DNA from 2 places in the Kitasatospora sp. NPDC059408 genome. Region 1 is predicted to be linked to the other one. Evidence: riboswitches for the same ligand, from Rfam matches in the RefSeq annotation. Region 1 holds a riboswitch; the other holds the start of a gene.

Evidence for each region. A riboswitch is a leader RNA that binds a small molecule or an ion and turns the genes downstream of it on or off. The one in region 1 is predicted to bind guanidine.
Region 2: it holds a riboswitch for guanidine, as region 1 does, so the genes downstream of both, ACFXDE_RS20585 (MBL fold metallo-hydrolase) here and ACFXDE_RS05645 (SMR family transporter) in region 1, are expected to answer to the same signal.

Annotation. Positions count from the first base shown of each region.
Region 1 is NZ_JBHYWI010000005.1:20,582-23,970, forward strand. It holds gene ACFXDE_RS05635 (xanthine dehydrogenase family protein molybdopterin-binding subunit) at 1-1,146, shown strand, start outside; tRNA gene ACFXDE_RS05640 (tRNA-Cys) at 1,210-1,281, opposite strand; guanidine-III (ykkC-III) riboswitch at 1,365-1,430, shown strand; gene ACFXDE_RS05645 (SMR family transporter) at 1,476-1,790, shown strand; gene ACFXDE_RS05650 (MFS transporter) at 1,897-3,333, shown strand; gene ACFXDE_RS05655 (hypothetical protein) at 3,337-3,389, opposite strand, start outside.
Region 2 is NZ_JBHYWI010000029.1:29,476-32,864, forward strand. It holds gene ACFXDE_RS20575 (alpha/beta hydrolase-fold protein) at 37-1,239, shown strand; gene ACFXDE_RS20580 (zinc-dependent metalloprotease) at 1,169-2,035, opposite strand; guanidine-III (ykkC-III) riboswitch at 2,162-2,231, shown strand; gene ACFXDE_RS20585 (MBL fold metallo-hydrolase) at 2,244-3,107, shown strand; gene ACFXDE_RS20590 (DHA2 family efflux MFS transporter permease subunit) at 3,201-3,389, opposite strand, start outside.

The sequences.
Region 1 (3,389 bases):
GTGGACTCGGTGGAGATCCGCCGCCGCAACGCGATGGCCACCGGTGACCCGATGCCCACCGGACAGGCCGTCACGTGCCCGGCGCCGGTGACCGCGCTGCTGGAGGCCGTCGCCGCCGAACCGCTGCCGGCGCTGCCGGTGGACGACCCGGACGCCGAGTGGCTGCTGCCGGGCGGGCCCGGCGGCGCCGGCGACCCGGCCGCCGTGCGGCGCGGGATCGGCTACGCCGTCGGCATGGTGCACATGCTCGGCGCCGAGGGCGAGGACGAGGTGTCCACCGCCACCGTGCGGGTCAGCGGCGACCACGCGACCGTGATCTGCGCGGCCGTCGACTCCGGCCAGGGCTTCGCGACGCTGGCCCGGCAGATCGTGCAGACCGTGCTGGGGGTCGGCGAGGTCTACATCGCGCCGGCCGACAGCGACCAGTCGATCGCCGGGCCCTCCGCCCGCGGACGGCACACCTGGGTGTCCGGCGGCGCGGTCGAGCGGGCCGCGCTGATGGTCCGCCACCAGCTGCTCCAGCCGATCGCCGCCAACTTCGGGATGTCGGTGGAGCTGCTCCAGATCGCCGACGGCAAGATCACCTCGTACGACGGGGTGCTCGGCATGCCGGTCGCCGAGGCGCTGGAGGGCAAGGAGCTGTGGGCCACCGCGCAGTGCCGCCCGCACCCGACCGAGCCGCTGGACGAGGCCGGGCAGGGCGACGCGTTCGTCTCCATCGCCTTCTGCGCGATGCGCGCGGTCGTGGACGTGGACATCGAGCTGGGCGCCGTCCGGGTGGTCGAGATGACCGTCGCGCAGGACGTCGGCCGGGCGCTCAACCCGCGGCAGATCGAGGACCGGATCGAGGCGGGCGTGGCCCAGGGCGTCGGCCTGGCGCTGCTGGAGGAGCTGCGCACCGAGGGCGGCGTGCTGCAGAACCCGTCGCTCACCGGCTACCGGCTGCCGACCGCGCTGGACACCCCCGAGGTGCGGATCGCGGCCCTGCTGGAGGAGCGGGACGTGGTCGCGACCTTCGGTGCCAAGGCCGTCAGCGCCGTGCCCGCGGTGGTCGCCCCGGCGGCCGTCGCCGCCGCCGTCCGGGCCGCGACCGGTCTGCCGGTGGGGCGCCTGCCGATCCGGCCGGAGGACGCCGTCGCGGTGTGAGAGAAATGCGGAACGAGGAATTGCCGGTCGACTTTCGCAGTCGACCGGCAATTCCTTTTACCGAGGCCGTGACGGGATTCGAACCCGTGTGTACCGCTTTGCAGACGGTTCCCTGAGCCTCTCGGGCACACGGCCAGTGAATTCAGGATGGCGGATTCCGAGAATGGGGTCAACGGCGTTTTGTAAATTCTGTATGGCAATGTGTGCTACCGTCGGGGACAAGTGGCGTTTTCCCGCCACTCCGGACGAGCGCGTCGTACCCGGTGACGACAAGACGGCGCAGTTCAGCGGCAATCCGGCCGCTGTGGACTGCGGAGGTTCGTACCGTCATGGCCTGGCTCGTTCTGATCGTCTCGGGTGTCCTGGAAACCGTCTGGGCGGTCGCCCTGGAGTCGTCCAAGGGCTTCACCCGCCTCGTCCCCGGTCTCGTCTTCGGCGTCGCCCTGCTGCTGAGCATGGGCGGACTGGCGTACGCGATGCGCACCATCCCGATCGGCACCGGCTACGCGGTGTGGGTCGGCATCGGCGCGGTCGGCACCGCGCTCTACGGCATGGCCGTCCTGGGCGACGCGGTGACCCTGGCCCGGATCGGCTGCCTGCTGCTGATCGTCTCCGGCGTGGTCGGCCTGAAGGTGCTCCACTGACCCGGTCCCGGGGCGTGTCCCGAGGCGTGTCCTAGGTCCTGCGGCGGAGTCGATCACCGACTCCGGTCAGGGGTCCAAACGCCAGACGGCCCTTACGATATTACGTATGACCACTGCCTCCCCCACCTCGGTCGACTCCGCCCCGATACCCGTCGAGAACGACCCCGGCGGCGGGGTGCTCAGTGGCCGCTACCGCGCCCTCACGCTGGGGATCGTGTCGGTGGTCCTGCTGCTCGCCTTCGAGGCGACGGCGGTCAACACCGCGATGCCGGTGGCGGCCCGGCAGCTGGACGGCCTCGGTCTGTACGCCTTCGCCTTCTCCGGCTACTTCACCACCACGCTGTTCGCCCTGGTCGTCTCCGGCCAGTGGTGCGACCGGCGCGGCCCGCTGCAACCGCTCTTCACCGGCATCGCGGTGTTCGGCGCGGGCCTGGTGGTGGCCGGGACGGCGCCGGGGATGTGGCTGTTCGTGGCCGGGCGGGCGGTCCAGGGCCTGGGCGGCGGGCTGGTGATCGTCGCGCTGTACGTCGTGGTCGGCCGGGCCTACCCGGAACGGCTGCGGCCCTCCGTGTTCGCGGCCTTCTCCTCGGCCTGGGTGCTCCCCTCGATCGTCGGACCGGTCGTCTCCGGAGCCGTCACCCAGCACCTGGGCTGGCGCTGGGTGTTCCTGGCCGTGCCGGCGCTGATCCTGCTGCCGCTCGCGGTGATGGGTCCGGCGCTGGCCCGATCGGAGCGCGAGCACCCCGTGCCGAAGGGCGCGGAGTTCGACCGCCGCCGCACCGTGCTGGCCGCGATGGCGGCGCTCGGCGCCGGCCTGCTGCAGTACGCGGGCCAGCGGCTGGACCCGATCGGGCTGCTCCCGGCGGCGGCCGGTGCGGCGCTGCTGCTGCCGGCGGTGCTCGGGCTGCTGCCCCAGGGCACGCTGCGGGCCGGGCGCGGTCTGCCGACGGTGATCCTGCTGCGCGGCGTGGCCGCCGGGGCGTTCTTCGCGGCGGAGGCGTTCATCCCGCTGATGATGGTCACCCAGCGCGGCCTGTCGCCGACGCTGGCCGGGCTCACGCTGACCAGCGGCGGGCTGTCCTGGGCGCTGGGCTCGTGGCTGCAGGGCCGTCCGGGCGCCGAGCGCCACCGCGAGGCGATGATCCGGGGCGGGTTCGTGCTGACCGCGGTGGCGATCGCGGGGGCGGCGCTGGTGCTGGTCCCGGCCGTGCCGGTCTGGGCGGCGGCGGTGGCCTGGGGCGTCGGCGGCATCGGGATGGGGCTGACGGTCGCGAGCGTCAGCGTGCTGATGATGAAGCTGTCCGCGCCGCAGGACGCCGGGGCCAACTCGGCCTCGCTGCAGATGAGCGACGCGCTCGGCAACGTCCTGCTGGTGGGCCTCGCCGGGGTGCTCTTCTCGGCGCTGGGCGGCGGCTCGGTGGCGGTCGCCCACGGGAACGCCGAAGGCGCCGGGTCGCCCGGCGCCTTCGCGGTGATCTTCCTGACGATGACCGGGGTGGCCCTGCTGGGGGCGCTGGTCTCCGGCCGGGTCCGCAGGGCCTGACGGTCAGCCGACGGCGGCGGCCGGGGCGCTGGCGGCGGCGGTGGCGGTGGGGGACG
Region 2 (3,389 bases), on a different contig from region 1:
ACGACTGATTCGCTTGAACGGAAGGGGAGTTGGACCATGGAGCAGCAGACGGGCCCGCGCATCGAGCCCGATCCGGACGATCCGGCCTACCGGCAGGTGACGTTCACGTACGACGGCCCGGACTGCGACGGCGTGCTCGCGCTCGTCCACACCGTCACGGACCGGGACCGGCACGCCGGCGACCTCACCCCGCACCTCATGAAACCGACGGGGAGAGGGCGTTGGGAGATCACCTACCGCCTGCGGGCCGACCATCGCGCGTCCTACCAGGTGTACCCGTTCCACGGCGCGCCCCCCGGCACCGCGCGCGCCGACTGGATGCGCGTCCTCGACGACGCCCGGCCCGACCCGCACGGCGGCCCCCTGCTCCCCGCCCGGGACGGCCGGCGGCCCGCCACCGTCCTCAGCCTCCCCGAGGCGCCCGCCCAGCCGTACGCGGCCCGGCGCGACGGCGTGCCGCGCGGGCGGACGACGGCCCGTGCGCTCGACGGGCGCCGGGTGGACGTCCACCTCCCGGCCGGCTGGAGCGCCGACGGGCCCGCCGCGCCGTACGCGGTGGCGGTGCTGCTCGACGGCGAGATGTGGGGCGAGGTGCTGTCCGTCGGCGACACCCTCGACAACCTGGCGGCCGACGGCGCCCTCCCCCCGACGGTCGCGCTGCTCGTGCACACCATGGGCCCCGAGCGCGCGGTCGACCTCAGCTGCAACCCGGCCTTCGTCGACTTCCTCGCCGACCGGCTCCTCCCCTGGGCCGCCCGCGAGTTCGGCACCACCACGGACCCGGCGGCCACCGTCGTCGCCGGCCAGAGCGCGGGCGGCCTCACCGCCGCCTTCGCCGCCTACCGGCGCCCGGAGCGCTTCGGCAACGCGCTCGCCCAGTCCGGCTCGTTCTGGTGGCCGGACGAGACCGAGTTCGACGCCGGCAGCGAGTGGCTCACCCGCCGCTTCGCCACCGAGGAGCGCCGCGCGGCGCGCTTCTACGTCGAGGTGGGGCTCCAGGAATGGCTGCTCCTCGCCCAGAGCCGCCACCTGCGCGACGTCCTCACGGCGCGCGGCTACGACCTCGAATACCGCGAGTTCAACGGCGGGCACGACTACGCCTGTTGGCGCGGCGGCCTCGCCGACGGGCTCGCGCACCTGCTGCGCGACCGCCGCCGACCCGGGCCCCTCACCCCTCCGGGGGACCGCCCTCCGCGGGCCCCAGCCCCGTACGGGCCAGCCAGCGGGCGGGGGAGGTGAGCTCGCGGCGGGTCGGCACCAGGGAGCGGTCCGTCCAGATCCGGTTCACCGTCTCCGTCCCGCCCGCCTCGACCAGCGTGCGCACGAACCGCACCGCCTTCTCGTGGGTGTCCGACTCGGCGCGCACGCCCGGCAGGCGGGACAGCAGCCGGGCGGCCCGGGCCGTCTTCCGCTCCCCCGCCTGGTCCCGGGCCAGCAGCCGGCGCGTCGCCCAGCGCGCGTGCCCCTCCCACAGCGCGCCGAGGACCGGGTCGTCCTCCCGCGTGCCGCCGGAGGTCCGGTGGAGCAGCAGCGCCTCGACCGCATCCGCCCCCGGCCGGGGACCGCCCGCGCGGATCTGGGCCTGGTGGGTCAGCAGGTGCGCCAGCACCGCGCGCAGCGGGGCCCGCTGCGGCGCGCCCGCCAGCAGCGCCGGGGCCAGCAGGAGCACCCACCGGCCCTCCTCGTCCTGCACCACCCGGCCGGACGGCACGCAGCTGATCCTGCGGTCGGAGTCCGCCGACGCCGGCCCCTTGCGCAGCGCCGCCTCGGCCTTCTCGCGCTTCGCCGGGTCCGCGACGGCCGCCAGCGCCTCGCCCGCGAGGACGGTCTCGCAGACCCGGCGCACGTAGGCCTCGCGGCGTTGCGCGAACGCGTCCGGGTCCACCAGCGCGAGGCGCACCCCGGGGCCGAGGTCGAGGCCCGTGGTCTCCTCGACGGGACCGGCCAGTTCCCCGGTCAGGGCGCGGGCCGCCTCCGCCAGGGCGTCCCACGCACCGCCCGCCTGCTGTTCGACGACGATCTCGATCTCGATCACGAAGCGGAACTGTACGTCGCCTGGAAAACTCTTCCCACTCGGTGCGCCGGACCGGCCGGAAACCGGCGTCCGGGAAGCGGTCCCCGGAGCGTCATGAGGGCGGTCCGGCACCGTGCTAGCGTCCCGGTGGCGGCGCACCGGCGCGCCCGCCCCGGACGAGACGTGCGCCGTACCCGGCCCGACAAGACGACGCACCGGAGGAGGCGTCATGCCCGACTTCACCCGGGCCGTCCCGGTGCCGCGGCCGCTGGACGTGCGGTGGATCCACGGCTCGCCGTCGGCCAAGCACGACACCGGGCCGGAGATCCAGGTCCACGCGTACGACGAGCACACGGTCGTACTGCGGCAGAACAAGGCCGTCCACTACGAGGCGCCGTTCCTGTACCTCCTGTTCGGGGCCGAGCGAGCGGTGCTGCTCGACACCGGGGCGACCGCCGACGCCGCGCACTTCCCGCTGCGCGCGGTGGTCGACGAACAGATCGGGGCGTGGCTCGCCCGCCACCCGCGGGACGGGTACGGACTGCTCGTGCTGCACACCCACCCGCACGGCGACCACGTCGCGGGCGACGGCCAGTTCGCCGACCGCCCCGGCACGACCGTGGTCGCCGCCGACCCGGCCGTCGCATGGCCCTTCTTCGGCTTCGACACCGACCCGGACGCCGTGGCCCTCGTCGACCTGGGCGGCGGCCGGGTGCTGGAGTGCCTCGCCACCCCGGGCCACCACCCGGCGGCGGTCACGTACTACGACCCCTGGACGGGAGTCCTCCTCACCGGCGACACCGTCTACCCCGGGCGGCTCTACATCGACGACTGGCCCGCGTTCACGCGCAGCATCGACCGCCTGATCGCCCTCGCCGACCGCCGCCCGGTCACCCACGTGCTCGGCTGTCACATCGAGATGACCACCACCCCGGGCGTGGACTACCCGATCCGCACCACCTACCAGCCCGACGAACCCCCGCTCCAGCTCACGGTCGAGGACCTCCACGACATCCGCACAGCCCTCACATCGTCGGGCGGCACCCCGACCCGCCACGCCCTCCCGAACCTGATCCTCTGGCCGAGCGAGTAGCGGGTCCCTCCGTCGGTCCCGATAGGGGACCGGCCCAGACAGGTCCGGTTCGAACCCGAACGGTTCGGGGATGCGGATCGACTCTCCGCGTGATCAGTCTTCCGGTGGCGGGGGCGCGAGGGCCTTCGGGAGGCGGGTGGCGGGGAGGACAGCGGCGGCGATCGGGAGGGCGGTGGCGAGGAGGGCGATGCGGTAGGGGGTGGGGTTGTCGCCGTCGGCCAGGAGGGCGACGAGGGCGGCGGTCGTCGCGATGCCCAGGGCTCCGCCGAGGGTGCGGGCGAT